One region of the Streptococcus canis genome, then DNA from elsewhere that is predicted to be linked to it. Evidence: predicted binding sites of a transcription regulator. Region 1 holds the regulator's gene; the other holds the start of a gene.
The links. The regulator Rex, encoded in region 1, represses fermentation and respiration genes when NADH is low (regulators of the CRP and FNR family bind a similar motif). The targets are predictions, from matches to a motif close to TTGTGAANTANTTCACAA.
Positions count from the first base shown of each region.

Region 2: pflB (formate C-acetyltransferase) is a predicted target of Rex. The motif match lies at 2,090-2,107, and genes of this name have one in related genera.

Region 1 is NZ_LR134293.1:1,518,623-1,526,706, forward strand. It holds gene EL097_RS07715 (SGNH/GDSL hydrolase family protein) at 43-657, shown strand; gene EL097_RS07720 (AI-2E family transporter) at 877-2,004, shown strand; gene radC (RadC family protein) at 2,050-2,730, shown strand; gene EL097_RS07730 (gamma-glutamyl-gamma-aminobutyrate hydrolase family protein) at 2,737-3,432, opposite strand; gene EL097_RS07735 (redox-sensing transcriptional repressor Rex) at 3,442-4,086, opposite strand; gene EL097_RS07740 (DUF4649 family protein) at 4,269-4,481, opposite strand; gene EL097_RS07745 (DUF1831 domain-containing protein) at 4,551-4,898, opposite strand; gene EL097_RS07750 (cysteine desulfurase family protein) at 4,888-6,015, opposite strand; gene EL097_RS07755 (ribose-phosphate diphosphokinase) at 6,012-6,992, opposite strand; gene EL097_RS07760 (CYTH domain-containing protein) at 7,130-7,705, opposite strand; gene EL097_RS07765 (GTP pyrophosphokinase) at 7,799-8,084, shown strand, end outside.
Region 2 is NZ_LR134293.1:867,879-875,962, forward strand. It holds gene pflB (formate C-acetyltransferase) at 1-1,966, opposite strand, end outside; gene dinB (DNA polymerase IV) at 2,175-3,269, shown strand; gene EL097_RS04510 (hypothetical protein) at 3,361-3,849, opposite strand; gene recD2 (SF1B family DNA helicase RecD2) at 3,939-6,371, opposite strand; gene lepB (signal peptidase I) at 6,432-7,025, opposite strand; gene rnhC (ribonuclease HIII) at 7,036-7,944, opposite strand.

The DNA.
Region 1 (8,084 bases):
TGGCCTTTTTGTTATACTAGAAACAAAGATAAGGAGTTTGACATGCTAGAGATTGTTTCAGAAGAGTTGCGTTGTTATCAGGAAAAAAAATTGGCAGATTACCGTGACCAAAATAAGGTCACTAAGAGAGGAGGCATTGTTTTTGCAGGAGATTCCCTCGTTGAATTTTTTCCTTTGAAAAAAGCTTTTGGTGTCGAGTTACCCTTAGTCAATCGAGGCATTGCAGGGATTGATAGTCAATGGTTATTAACTCATTGCGAGGACCAAATCACTGATTTAGAGCCGGAAAAAGTTTTTTTATTGATTGGCTGTAATGACATTGGGCTAGGCTATGACGAGAATCATATTGTCAAAACGATCGTTGAACTCATCAATCACATTCGTAGCCATTCCATTTATAGTCAGATTTATCTTTTGTCTTTGCTACCGGTTTCTCAGAATCCAGATTATCAGGCTACCGTCAAAGTTAGAACCAATGCGGTCATTAATACCATTAATCAAGAATTGTCTATGATTCCTGCCATTGAGTTCATTGACGTTAATGCTTGCCTCAAAGATTCGGAAGGGGGCTTATCAGATGAGAATACCCTAGATGGCTTACACCTTAATTTCCAAGCTTATGACAAAATAGCGCAAGTGATTAAGGATTATTTATAGGTAAAACCATAAGTATGGAACAAGGCCAGATGACAGAATCGCTGAGCGTTATTGAAACGTTATGAAGAGACCAGATAAAATGAGGAAAAGCTATTTTAGAATGGTTTTTTACTTGGCTGCTTAAATGTTTTGTGTGACTAATCAGTTTATTTCTCTCCTCAGACATTGTTATATCGCTCTCCTTAGTTTTAGTGTATAATAGAAAAAGAAGGAGTTACCATGAAATTTGAAAAAAAACAAGTCCTCTATATAGGCTTTGCTTTTGTCCTTTGTTATGCTATTTTGGCTAATTGGGAAAACGGAACTGCAATTGTAATAACTGTTTATAAAACAAGTCTCCCCTTTCTTTACGGAGCTGCTGGAGCCTATATTGTTAATATCGTCATGAGTGCATACGAAAAAGCCTATATGTACGCTTTTAGGGAATCTCCCCTTGTTTTGAAAGCCAAGAGGGGTCTGTGTATGCTGTTAGCTTATTTGACCTTTTTTATTTTAATCACTTGGATTATTTCAATTGTGATTCCAGATTTAATTGCTAGTATCAGTACCCTGACAAAATTTGACACGACAACCATTAAAGAAGTGATTAATAATCTGGAGCATAATAAATTATTGGCGCGTGCCATTAAATATATCGGTGGTGATGCCAAGCTAACGGAAACTATTACCGGTTATAGTCAGCAACTGTTAAAACAATTTATTGGAGTTTTGACCAATATTTTAACGTCTGTAACCATTATTGCCTCTGCCATTATTAATCTCTTTATCAGTTTTGTTTTTTCTTTGTATGTTCTGGCCAACAAAGAAGACCTCTGTCGTCAAGGTAATACCTTGGTTGATACCTATACAGGGAAATACGCTCAGCATATTCACTATGTAGTGGAATTATTACATCATCGCTTTCATGGTTTCTTCGTTAGCCAGACCCTAGAAGCTATGATTTTAGGCACCTTAACAGCTATTGGCATGTTCGTCTTGCAGTTACCCTTTGCGGGAACGATTGGAGTCTTAGTGGCCTTTACCGCATTGATTCCAGTTGTAGGGGCTTCGATTGGTGCAGCTATTGGCTTTATTTTAATCATGACGCAATCTATGTCCCAAGCCATCGTTTTTATTGTCTTTTTAATCATTTTACAACAGATTGAAGGGAACTTTATTTACCCAAGAGTAGTAGGAGGATCAATTGGCCTACCAGCTATGTGGGTATTGATGGCAATTACGATAGGTGCCTCTTTGCGAGGTATCGTTGGGATGATTGTCGCTGTTCCATTGGCAGCTACTCTTTATCAGGTGGTTAAGGATCATATTCAGAAAAAACAAGCCATTCAAAAAAAACAGGTTTCTTAACAGGAAACTTGTTTTTTTATCGAATAAATAGATGGAGGTAATAAGATGTATTCCATCAAATGTGACGATATTAAGCTAATGCCTAGAGAAAGACTGATGCGAATGGGAGCTGAAGCCCTCAGCAATCAAGAATTATTGGCTATTTTATTGAGAACAGGCAATAAAGACAAGCATGTTTTAGAGCTATCTTCTCATCTTTTAACGCATTTAGACAGCTTAGCAGACTTCAAGAAAATGTCTTTGCAAGAATTACAAAGTTTAGCAGGCATTGGAAAGGTTAAGGCTATTGAGATTAAGGCCATGCTTGAATTAGCAGCGCGGATTCAGGCGACAGATCAAACCTTGACAGATAGGGTTCTGTCAAGTGTTCAAGTTGCCGAAAAAATGATGGTCGCCTTAGGGGATAAAAAGCAGGAGCACTTGGTTGTTTTATATTTAGATAGTCAAAATCGGGTGATTGAGGAAAAGACGATTTTTATTGGGACTGTCAGGCGGTCAATCGCAGAGCCTAGAGAAATTTTATATTATGCGTGTAAAAATATGGCGACCAGTCTGATAGTTGTTCACAACCATCCGTCCGGAAGTATCGAACCTAGCCCGAACGATTATGGGTTTACCAAAAAAATAAAACGATCATGTGAAGACTTGGGCATTGTTTGCCTAGATCACATCATCGTTAGTTATCAAGCGTATTATAGTTTTCGAGAAAGGTCAGATCTCTTTTAATGTAATCTAGAAATCATTGACAAATAAATCAAAAAGTCGTAAATCTTCTTGCCGAAACCCCTGAAGTAATTCAGGGTGCCATTGGACACCAAGAAAAGGAATAGCAGGATTAGTTGACACGACAGCTTCGATAGTCCCATCGCGCGGGTCTCTAGCAATAACGTTTAAATCATCTGCTACTTTTTTCAAGCTTTGGTGATGAAAGGAATTGATTAAGGTTTTTCCTCCATAAATAGGATATAAGATGGAATCTTTTTCCACCACCATTTCGTGGGACAGAAAATCAGAAGGTGCATCCTGCCAATGTGAGTCAATGTTCTGATTTAAGGAACCACCTAAGGCAACGTTCATTAATTGGGTCCCACGGCAGATTCCTAAAATTGGTTTTTTCTGTGCTATAGCTTCTTTAATGATGGCTAGTTCAAAAAGATCACGTTCGGGAGAAAAGTCGTCATCAAAGGCCGCTTTTTCTTCTTGATAATATTTAGGATCTACATTTTGTCCCCCAATCAAGATAATCTTATCAACCATGGAAACATAAGTTTTAGCGGAGGATTCATCACCAATTGGTAAAATAAGAGGTAGTCCACCCGAATCAGTGACGGCTTGAACAAAACCAGTAGGAGCATACGACCAAGGCAGGTTATCCAAGGCAATGTTTAATCGTTGATTAGCAGTTATCCCTATAATTGGTTTGGGCATCATATCTCCTTAGTTAGGGTGATTTTGATTCATAAAATAGAGCAAGGTTTGCAATTCGCTGGTCAAATCGACAGATTGAACAATCACACCTTTTGGAACTTGCAGATGGACAGGAGCGAAACTCAAAATTCCCTTAATGCCAGCTTCAATCAGTTGCTCAGAAACTTCTTGAGCATAGATACTTGGAACGGTTAAGATGGCTGTTTCAATATCAGTATTGGCAAGACGTTCTTTGATAGTTGAAATACCGTAGATAGGAATACCATCGGTTGTTTTAGTGCCAACAAGAGCATTGTCGTTAGTGTCGAATCCCATAGTGATTTGCATTTTATTACGATCATGGAAGCGGTAATGCAATAAGGCACGACCAATATTACCACAACCGACTAAAATAACATTGGTAGTGGAATGATCATTAAGCAAGTCAGCAAAAAAATTCATTAACTTGGTAACATCATAACCAAAGCCGCGTCGTCCCAATTCTCCAAAATAAGAGAAGTCGCGACGTACAGTTGCAGAATCAATTCCCATCGCATCTGCAATTTGTTTAGAGCTAGCTTTTTCAACTTGGTCAGCGTAGAAACGTTTAAAAATACGGTAATAGAGTGATAAGCGTTTTGCGGTCGCTTTTGGAATAGATTTATCAATAACCACTGTTTTAACTCCTTATAGAATTATCTTTACATTTATCTCTTTCTATTGTAACAGAAGGATTGTGAAAAATGCAACTTTTTGATTAATAATTTGAAGACAGAGTATCTTAGTAGTAGTGAAAAGGGCAATCTGCGTATTTGCTAACGAAAAAAGCCAAGAAGACGATTCTTAGCTCTGCTGGTTTAATGAAGTCCATGATTTTCAAGGAAAAAGTAGAGATCTCCAAAAGAACCGGTGTAATCAAGTTGGTTACCATTTACAACAACCTTGGTTACAGGAAAATAATCTGCAATAGCAATTTGACAAGCAAACTGGGCTTGTTTGTAGTCGTCATAACTGGCATAGGAAACTTGTTTTTCTTGTTTGCTATTGGTTAAGTAGGTAATATCAATCATTGTTTCTTTACCTCCCTTTCTTGATACCATCATTATAGTACAGGGAATCAAGAAATACAATTGATTGGCTTAGTTTTCTGTCTTCGTGAAAATGTCTCGTTCCACTAGGCTATCCATGAGGAAATAAAACTTATCTTGAAGAATTTTATTATCCTCTGTTTTGAAAATATTAACCAATCTTAGTCCAGACTGGTCAGTAATGGCTAATTTAAAACCATTAAGCTCTTTGTTTATGGTAATTTTTAAAGGAAAACCTTCTCCTGAATTAGGAACCTTTTCTAACAAGCGTGTTAATTGATAATGACCAACTGTCGTTTGGGTAAAGGTGGTATCTCTTAAAGTATATTTTTTAACGTTTGGACTGATTTGGTAACGGTATTTACAGTCTTTTAAGCTAATTTCTTTTTCAAATGCCATCTGTATCTCCTAGAATTTTTCTTAAAGTTTGAGCTAACTGCGTAATCTCTTCAAGGGTGTTTTGATCTGACAAGCTAATGCGGATGGATTCTGCTAAGCGATGGGAATCCTTACCAAAATAAGCTGCGAGGACATGACTTGGTTCAACGGTTCCAGCTGTACAGGCAGAACCTGTTGAGACTGCGAACCCAGCTAAGTCAAGTTGGGTCAACAAAACCCCGTTTTGATAGCCTGGAAAGCCAATATTAAGCACATGTGGTAAATGGTTGGGACTTTGATTGATGTAATAAGTCAGTCCATCTAATTGACTTATTAAGTGTTCCCGTAAAGTGGTGATATGGTGGGTTAGTTGAGTTTGCTCAGTCATAGCATCATTTAGGGCCTGTGTCATGCCGACAATGCTTATCATGTTTTCTGTGCTAGCTCGACGTTTTTCTTCTTGGTCTCCACCGTGGAGCAAAGCATCCATTTGTAGCCCCTTACTATACAAGAAACCAACGCCCTTAGGGCCATGAAACTTGTGAGCAGAAGCAGATAAAAAGTCAATCCCAAGTTCGCTAGGAACAACCTTGAGTTTGCCAACAGCCTGAACGGCATCGACATGAAAAGCAGCTTGATGCTCTTTGAGCAGATTTCCAATGTCCTTAATAGGCAGCAGATCCCCTGTTTCGTTATTGGCATACATTATACTCACCAAAATGGTATCATCTCTCAAGGCTTTTTTTAAGTCAGCTAAATTAATTTGTCCATTTTGACAAGGCAAATAAGTGACTTCAAAACCAAATCGTTCTTGGAGATAGGCCATGGCATGAAGAACAGAATGATGCTCAATAGCAGTTGTAATGAGGTGTTTTCCCTTTTTCTGATTGGCTAAAGCATAACCTTTAATAGCAGTATTGTTGCTTTCTGTTCCACCGGAGGTAAAAATTATTTGGCGTTCACTAGCCCCAAAATGATTAGCGATAGCTTGTCGGCATTCTCTAAGTGTTTTACTAGCTTGACGACCATAAGAATGAATACTAGAAGGGTTACCAAAGTTATCTTGCATAGCTACTGTCATAGCCCTAATCACATTAGGACTAAGCGGGGTGGTGGCGGCGTTATCAAAGTAGGTCATGCGTTATTTTTGCCTTTAGATTGATAAGAGAAAAGTGGACTCAAGGGTCTTCTTTCATGGATACGAATAACAGCTTGAGCAATTAAGTCGCTGGCGCTAAGATAGGTCACATTTTCTGGCACACGATTTTTGGTTTTAACAGAATCTGTAACAATGATTTCTTTGATTGGAGCGGTTTCTAAAACATCAGCAGCTCCACCAGCAAATAAGCCATGACTAGCAACGGCATAGATAGCAGTAGCTCCTGCGCGTTCAAGAATTTTAGCAGCTTCTGCAAAGGTTTTTCCAGTATTTAAAATATCATCAATTACAATCGCTTTTTTACCAGCAACATCACCAATGACATAGCCTTCTTCACGTTCTGAATCATCTTGCGCATAGTCAATAATAGCGATTGGGGAATCCAAATATTCTGCTAAGCTTCTAGCACGTTTAATTCCAGAATTTTTAGGACTAACCACAACAGTATCAGCCCCCAATAATCCCAGTTGACTGTAATGTTCTGCAAATAGAGGAACTGTGAAAAGATTATCCACTGGAATATCAAAGAATCCTTGTACTTGAACCGCATGTAAATCAAGTGTTACCACGCGGTCAATTCCAGCTTTCGTTAACATATTGGCTACTAATTTGGCTGTAATAGGTTCACGTGATTTAGCCACGCGGTCTTGGCGTGAGTAACCAAAATAAGGCAAAACAACATTAACGGTGTTGGCACTAGCACGCTTACAGGCATCAATCATGATAAGTAACTCCCAAAGGTTATCATTGACAGGAAAACTAGTAGATTGAATGATGTAAATATCATCACCACGAACTGTTTCTTCAATGTTAATCATAATTTCCCCATCAGAAAATTGGCGTGATGATATTTTTCCGAGTGGAATACCAGATGCTTCCGAAATTTTCTCAGCAATTGGAAGATTTGATGTGAGTGAGAACAGTTTGATTTGCTTGTCAGCATATCGTTCAGTCATGATAGATTTAGCTCCTTAATTTCAATAGGTAGAATAAACGAGGAAAATAATTCCAAGTCTTATTCAAAGTGATTAATTGACGTTACTATTCTAACAAAAAAACAGAAAAATTTCAGTCTTTCTGTTGATTTTATCTATTATTTCTTGGTCTTTTTCAAGGTTTTGCTGAAACGTGCAACCTTACTTTTTGCATATTTGAAGGCAATTTGATGCTGGGTTAAAAAAAGATCAAAATCAATTTTTCCTTTTATAGGGTCAGTGACTTCTAGTTCTAATTCATAGTCTTTAGTATTAGCATATTGATTGTAGTCCAAAGCCATCTTACCGATAGGGGTCTCAGTTTCTCGGCGAATAGTTGTTAGGTTCCCAAAGGTTTTGAGTGCTGTTAAATCAATTCCGGTAGAAGCGATCACATCCAAGGCAGATGACTGAGGAAAATTGCCATATTTAATCATGTCTTTGGCTTGATCAAGGGCAAGGGGGACATTGTATTCACGGTTTCCAACCTTTTCGGGAACTTTTAAGGTTAATTCAGCACTATTTGAGAAGGTACGAATGCGTAGCGACATTTTATGGGCTTTTAAATCAAATTGTTCAGTATCGATATAATAATTGGTCTGGGTGATCGGAGTCACATGACTCATTTGTGAAAGAAGACGATTGTACTCATCTTTGGTTAACAAGGTTTTGTATTCGATTTCTAGGTTGGTCATGGGAAATTCCTTTTAAACTTAATTTGTGCTATAATAAATTGTTATTTCAATTTTATATTAATATCCTAGCTTTGACAAGAAAGGAGAAAACAGATGGTTTTAGATTGGGAAGAATTCTTAGACCCCTACATTCAAACAGTTGGTGAATTAAAAATTAAATTGCGCGGCATTCGCAAGCAATTTCGTAAGCAAAATCGTTATTCGCCTATTGAATTTGTAACGGGACGTGTCAAGTCTGTTGAAAGCATTAAAGAAAAAATGGCTCTACGTGGGGTTCTTGAAGAAAATATTGAACAAGATATTCAAGATATTGCAGGGCTTCGTATCATGGTGCAATTTGTAGATGATGTCGAAGAGGTTTTAGCTTTATTGCGTCAAC
Region 2 (8,084 bases), 650 kb from region 1:
AGCCACCTTTTGCTTTGTTGGATGGGTTAGCACCTGGTGAGAAGAATTCTACTTGGCTAGTGTTAACTGTTCCATCTTCGTTCAAGAATACGCCGCGGTGAACTGGAGAGTTACCAGTCTGTTTAGAGTAAGCAACGTTTGATGTGATGGTAAGAAGTGATACTGAAGCCTCAGCGTTCTTGTAAAGTTTGTGGCTTGCAAGACGAGTGTGGTAAGCTTCCATCAACCACTTCGCAATGTCATCTACACGGTCATCGTCTTCACCGTAACGAGGGAAGTCACCGATAACTTCGTAGTCATAGATGTAACCATTTTCGTCGCGGATAGTTTTAACGGTTGCGTACTTAATAGCTGACAAGGTATCAACCGTATTAGCGAAACCACAGATACCGAATCCCATGTTCGCACGTTGGTGTGTTGGCAAGAAGGCCATTTGAACAGCTTCGTAGTTGTATTTATCAGTCATGTAATGAATGATGTTAAGGGCATCTACGTAAGTATCTGTCAACCAGTCAAGAGATTTTTCAAAGTTAGCCATAACTTCGTCGTACTCAAGAATTTCTGATGTGATTGGCTCAACAACGTTAAATACTTTGTAGTCTTTGTGAACATCATCGTAACCACCGTTAAGTCCAGTAAGAAGGGCTTTAAGCACGTTTACACGAGCACCGAAGTATTGGATGTTATGACGTTGTTCTTCATTTTCTGGGTCAAGTGGTGACACACAGCATGAAATACATGACATTTCGCCGTAACCTTCTTTAGCCATTGTTGTGACACCTTCGTATTGGATAGAAGAGTGTTTGTGGCTCATTTTCATACAGTAGCGACGGAATGCTTCTGGCAATTTATCAGTCCAAAGAACAGTCAAGTTTGGTTCTGGAGAGTTACCGATATTATCAAGCGTGTTCAAGAAACGGTAGTCCATCTTAGTTACACGGTGACGGCCATCGTTACCCATACCAGCCATAGAAGTTGTGATGAATGTTGGGTCACCTGAGTAAAGGGCGTCGTAAGCTTTAGTACGTCCAAATTTCACCGTACGAAGTTTAAGCACGAAGTCATCTACGAATTCTTGGATTTCTGATTCTGTAAAGGTACCACGAGCAAGGTCACGTTCAGCAAAGATGTCAAGAACGATTGGCACACGTCCAAGTGATGTTGCAGCACCGTTGATGACACGACATACAGCCATGAAAGCAATGTTCACCCATTGGATAGCTTCTTTAACGTTTTCTGCTGGACGACGAACATCAACACCATAAAGGTCACCGAGTTTAACTACTTCACCAAGGGCTTGGTATTGGAGGTTAACTTCTTCGCGAAGACGGATTGATTCTTCATCGATTTCAGTGATAGCATTCCAGTCGTTGACTTTTTCTTGCATCAAGTAGTCTGCACCGTAAAGGGCAAGACGTGCGTAAACACCGATGATACGTCCACGTGAGTAAGCATCTGGAAGACCAGTTACAGTATGAGCGTGGCGGGCACGACGGATGTTTGAGGTGTAAGCACGGAAGATACCGTCGTTAACAGTTGTTACATATTTAGTGAAGATTTCATGTACTGCTGGGTCTGGTTCATAACCATTTTCTTTCAGCGTTGTTTCCGCCATGCGGATACCACCTTTTGGCATGAAGTTCAATTTAAACAACTCATCGTTTTGGATACCGACAATCAATTCTTGGTCTTTGTCAATATATCCAGCAGGGATACCAGCAATTGATGTTGGGCGAGTGTCATATGGGAAACGAGTAGCTTCATAGTGGGCTTTTGTTTCCTCGATAACTTTTTTGATGTGAAGTGAACGTTCAGTAACTCCAGCTAAGAAAGATTCGTCGCCATCATATGGAGTGTAGTTAGCTTGGACGAAACGTGATACACTTGCTTTTTCTTTCCAGTCAGTTCCCTTAAAGCCTTCCCAAGCTTTTTCGAAAACATCTGAGTTAGTTTTAACAGTTGCCATAAATGTCTCCTTAAATTCTAGTAACAAAGCGATCTGTTACATTTACAATTCTAAGTTTAACACATAGGAAACGTTTTCCCAAGCAAAATTCTTGACAAAGTTAAGATTCTTTTATAATACAGATTGTTGAAACAGTCACAAACTGTATTAGAACGCATTCTTTTGGCTTTAGAACGCCTAAAAGGTATAATAGAGAGGGGAGGGACTTATGCTTATTTTTCCACTAATTAATGACACCTCACGAAAAATCATCCATATTGATATGGATGCCTTTTTTGCTGCAGTGGAAGAAAGGGACAACCCTATCTTAAGAGGAAAGCCCGTTGTGATTGGGAAAGATCCAAGAGAAACGGGAGGGCGAGGAGTTGTTTCCACCTGTAATTATGAAGCGAGAAAATATGGCATTCATTCGGCCATGAGCTCTAAGGAAGCTTATGAGCGTTGTCCCAAAGCCATTTTCATTTCAGGAAATTACGATAAGTATCGATCAGTAGGTCACCAGATTCGTCGTATTTTTAGGCGTTATACTGATTTGGTAGAGCCTATGTCTATTGATGAGGCTTATCTGGATGTCACAGATAATAAGCTAGACATCAAATCTGCTGTTAAAATAGCCAAGCTGATTCAACACGATATTTGGCAGGAAGTGGGCTTGACCTGTTCAGCAGGTGTGTCCTATAACAAATTTTTAGCTAAATTGGCAAGTGATTTTGAAAAACCACGTGGTCTCACCCTAGTCTTGCCCCAAGATGCCCTTTCGTTCTTAGCTAAACTCCCCATTGAAAAGTTTCATGGGGTTGGTAAAAAGTCGGTTGAAAAACTGCATGACATGGGGATTTATACAGGACAGGATTTGTTAGCAGTTCCTGAAATGACCTTGATTGACCATTTTGGACGTTTTGGTTTTGACCTCTATCGAAAAGCTAGGGGCATCAGCCATTCTCCCGTCAAGCCTGATCGGATACGCAAGTCAATTGGCAGTGAGAGGACGTACGCCAAGCTCCTTTATCAAGAAACAGACATCAAGGCAGAAATCAGTAAGAATGCTAAGCGTGTGGCAGCTCTCTTACAAGAGCACAAAAAATTAGGTAAAACAGTTGTGCTCAAAGTGCGTTATGCCGATTTTACTACTTTGACTAAGCGAGTAACCCTAACAGAATTGACAAGGGAGGCTGCGCAAATTGAACAAGTTGCTGCTGATATTTTTGATAGCTTAATCGAAAATCCTGTCGGCATTCGTTTGTTGGGAGTGACCATGACCAATTTGGAGGATAAGGTGGCAGACATTTCTTTGGATTTATAGGAGGAAGAGTGTTATTTTCGTTCCCCTCATTTAGGAGAAAAAAGAAGCTGACTAGGGAGTTCCCTAATCAGCTTTTGGATCTATTAGTCTGCTACAGTATAGTTTGGTCTTGGTCTGTATCATTATCTTTTTCGTTAAGGGTTTTAGCTTTGTAAAAAGCAAAGCCATAAAGAGCAGCTTGTGCAAGGGTAAGGACAAGTGCAATAACGGAGAAGGCCGTTGAAAATTGGCTAACTAAGCTAATAACGACAAGGATAAGCCCTAAGATATAAGGGACATAGCTAACAGTTAATCCTTGTTTTAGTTTGGATAAGTTTTGAGCACAAAAGATGATAATGGCAATAATAGCAAGCACATTTAAGACAGATAGGAAAATCATAAATGGTGTCATGCTACTTTGTAGCTGGGCTAATTGTTCAGTTGTTAATTGGGCGCGGAATTCTTCATTCTTCAATTGGTTTTGTAAGAAGAAAATTCCAGCAAAACCAATGAGTGACAAGATAATACCGATAGCATTCAGAATAATGATAGCCACAGTAGATGTTTTGAGTGCTTGGCGCACTTTTTCGTAGGAAATCATATAACCCTCCTAAAGTCCTTAATTTAAAATAGCATAATGTGCTAATACAAAAACATTATACCATAGAAGTTACTCAAAAGTACGCTTTCTTAGGGATTTTTCTGAAAAAAGTGGCAGATGTCGTCTTCTGTAATCCCTATCATCGGATCAATGGTAAGAAAATTATCAGGAGTTAAGACACAAAGGGGCTGCTGTTGCTTGGTTAGGCTAGCCTTGGTTGAATGTGCTTTTGAACGACTGATTACTTGACCATTTAAGTGATTTGCAGATTTTTCGAGGTCAGCTTGTGTTTGGTTGGTCTGAGTTTTTTCTTCAGGTTCTTGCTCTTGGAAGCGTTCCACCAAATAAGTTTGTCGCTTGATGCCCTCATTGTGAATGGCATAATCAAAAGCGGCCAATTCTCCTAGCATAATGAGTTTGCTTTTGGAACGTGTGATAGCTGTGTAAATAAGATTGCGTTGCAGCAGTCGTCCACTTTGACGGGTGATTGGCAAAATAACAACCTGAAATTCACTACCTTGCGACTTATGAATGCTCATGGCATAGGCAAGGGTTAATTTAAGCCATTCATTTCGAGGATAAGTTACTTCGCTGCCGTCAAATGCTATAACTAATTCGTCCTGCTTGGATTCAGTGTATTTGGCTGGAATCAAGTCAGTGATATAACCAATATCGCCATTAAAGACATTGAGTTGAGCATCATTGACCAAGTGCAAAACCTTATCCCTCTTACGGAAGCGGGTGTCGTTGAACAGAAATTCTGTCTGCTCTTCTAAGGGATTGAGGAGATCTTGCATTAGTTGATTGAGATGATTGATGCCAGCCTGTCCTTTATACATAGGGGCTAAAATTTGAATTTCTTCAGCAGGAATACCGCTTTTGATAGCAGAAAGCACAATTTTTTGAATCATGTCAGGGATAAAGGCTGCTTGTGCTTCAAAATAAGAACGATCAGCCTTTTTTTCTCTAAAATCTGGAGCTAAAATACCACGACGCATCTGATCTGCCAACGCTACAATGGTTGATTCTTGAGATTGGCGAAAGATTTTCCTTAGGGCAATTTGTGGGAGATTTTTGACCTTTAAAAGATCTGCCAACACTTGCCCAGGGCCGACAGAAGGCAGCTGGTCACTATCGCCCACAATAATGACCTGAGTGGTCGAGCTGACAGCAGATAGCAGTTGATTGGCAAGCCAAGTATCAACCATGGAGAATTCATCCACAATCAGCAAATCACAATCCAAATAGTCTTCTATGGTTTGATAGTCACTATCGCCAGTTAAACCGAGGTGTCTATGGATAGTAGCACTAGGAAGTCCGGTCAGCTCATTCATCCGCCGAGCTGCTCGTCCTGTTGGGGCTGCTAATAAAATAGGAAGATCTTTTTTGTCAAGGTCAAGCTGGTGAAGCTTGGCATAGGCTTGCAAGATTCCTCGAATAACAGTGGTTTTTCCAGTACCTGGTCCCCCTGTTAGTAGAAATACTTTGCTGGTCAAAGCCTTCTCAAGAGCTTCTTGTTGGACTTGATCATAGGTGATGCCGAATTTATCTTGAAGGGCTTGAATTTCTTTCTGGATAGCCTCAGAGTTAAGGTGACTGTCCAGAGGTTGGTCTAAAAGTCTTCTGATATTTTTGGCAATTCCTTCCTCAGCAAAGTAAAGGCTGGTATCAAAAAGCTTGGTGTCAATATTTTTAATATTGCCCTCTTCAATCAAGGAGGTTAATTGTTGGGCAACAGCAGCTGGCTGACATTCTACTTGACGGGCATCTTCTAAGAGATTAATGGTAACAGATAGTAATTGGCGTGCTTGAACGTAAGTATCTCCTTGGTTGATTGATTCTTCCAAGAGACAATGCAAAAGAGCTGCCCGAAAACGTTTAGGAGAGTCGCTTTCAATTCCTAAGTTTTCAGCTAGGGCATCAGCCATTTTAAACCCAAAACCTTGAAGGTCTTCGACTAGCCGGTAAGGATTTTCCTTAATCAGCTCAATGGCTTCTTCCTTGTATTGGTCAAAGGCTTGAAAGGCAAAACGGTTGCTTAAGCCTAACTCTGCTAAGCCAGCAATAATTTGTTCGGTACCATAATTTAATTTGAGTTTGGCTACAAAGGCTTGGCGGTTGACCTTGGACAGGCTAGAAATGCTTTCCAGTTTACTGGGGTCTTCTAAAATATGGTCAATGGTGTTATTGCCATAGAGAGCAATAATCTTTTCAGCTGTTTTTTTCCCAATCCCCTTGAAATGGTCACTAGAAAAATAAGTCACTAAACCAGAGGAATTGGGTTTCATTTTTTGATAACGGCTCAGCTTGACTTGTTGACCATACTTAGGATGCTGGGTTAATTCTCCCCAAAAGGTATAATCTTCCCCTTCCACAATGTCAGCCATGGTTCCAGTGATAATGATGTCTATATCATCCACATCACTGTCAGTATCCTCGATTGTAAGGAGAAGAATTTTGAAAAAATTAGCTTGGTTTTCAAAGATAATACGGTCAACAGTACCTGTGAAAAAGTATTCCATAACGGACCTTTCTGTCTATGCAAGAATAGTCGAAAACCTGCTCGAAGGCAGGTTTGTTCTTTACTTAAAAATGGTTAATTTATTGAGTGGCCAAAAGCGAGCTTTGACTTCGCCAATAAGTTTATCTTTTTTAAAACTACCAACTTCGCGGCTATCGCGTGAAACAATACGGTCGTCCCCAAGTAGGAGGTATTCTCCCTTTGGCACACTAATTTCAAAGCGTGTTTGCCCTTCTGCATTAGTGGTAAAGGCATCGGAAGTCTCTGCTAATTGTTGGAAGAGGTTATTGTAGGCATAGGTCTTTTGGAGTTTATCTTTTTTAAACTGTTTTAGATAAGTGACTAAGTAAGGCTCGTCTGTTTTTTTACCGTTAATAAAGAGGGTATCGTCACTGTAAGCAATGGTGTCACCAGGGAGACCAACAACTCGTTTGACAATCTCTTTTTTCTGACCATTTTCTTCTTCACGGGCAACAACAATATCAAAGCGATCAATATGGGCTTGATTAAAAACAATGAGGCGTTCCCCATGGGCTAAGGTTGGATCCATAGAATGCCCATCAACTTTGACAGCCTGCCATAAAAAGAGACGAGATAAACCAAAGAGGATTAGAAAAAGGGTAAAGGGTCCCCATTCTTTAATAAACTGTTTCATGTGATTCCTTTTATTTCTGTTTAGTGAGAAGCGCTTGGGCTTTTTGAGTATTGGCAAAATGGAGTTTGGCACTGTATGCTAGGCTAGACATGCCGTAAGCAGCTAAGAGTTGACTAGCCACCTTATCGGAGGCTTGACCAGCCCCACTAGGTAGGCGATAACCCAATTCTTGACTGAGCTGATCAAGATTTTCTAAAAAAAGGTTCCTAGCGATAATAGAGCTAACAGCCACCGCCAAATAGAGACTTTCGGCCTTTTCTTGAAAGGTTAGGGGATTGGAAAAATGATTTTTTTCCTTCTGAAGGTGTTTTTCGTAGTTGGTTTGACTGGTAAAAGCATCAATAACAATCTTTTCAGGGCTTACACCTGTTTGTAGAAGTAAAAAGATGGCCTGATTATGGAGGGCTACCTTAACAGAAACGGCATTATAAGCCTTGCCTTTCCCAACCCTATCGTTGTATTTTTTAGGAGATAAAAGAAGAGATTTGTGCGGTATCTTTTCTTCTAAAAGAGGTGCAATTTTCCGAATGGTTTGATCTGTTAAGGTTTTGGAATCATCAACACCAAGCTTCTTCAAAAAAGCATGATCTTCAGGACGAACAAAACTGGCCACTACGGCAATACCCCCAAAGTAAGAGCCGTTGCCAACCTCATCACTACCAATCATGGGTATGTTTTGCTCCGAGGTTGGTTTTTCAGGGCTTGAATCAGCTATTGGCAAACCAAGTTCCTGAGCCAGAGCATCAGCTGACGAACCTTGCAAGACTAATTTGCCCGACGTGTATAAGAGGACGGTAACCCCATTTTTTTTGGCAGCAAAAGCCACATAGGGATTTTTATTGCTGATCTGGTCAGCACCTAGCTGCGCTTTCAAAGTCTGGCTCAACTGAGCATCTATTTTCAAAACTAAGGTGTTCATAGAGATTATTTTAACATAAAAACATTAACTATGGTTAATTTACAAGTTTATTTTTTGGGTGAAATGGTGGTCTTGCTTTATCAAAAAGCCTTATCAACATTTTACGAATGCCTGATTTTACGGTATAATGCTAAAGAGGT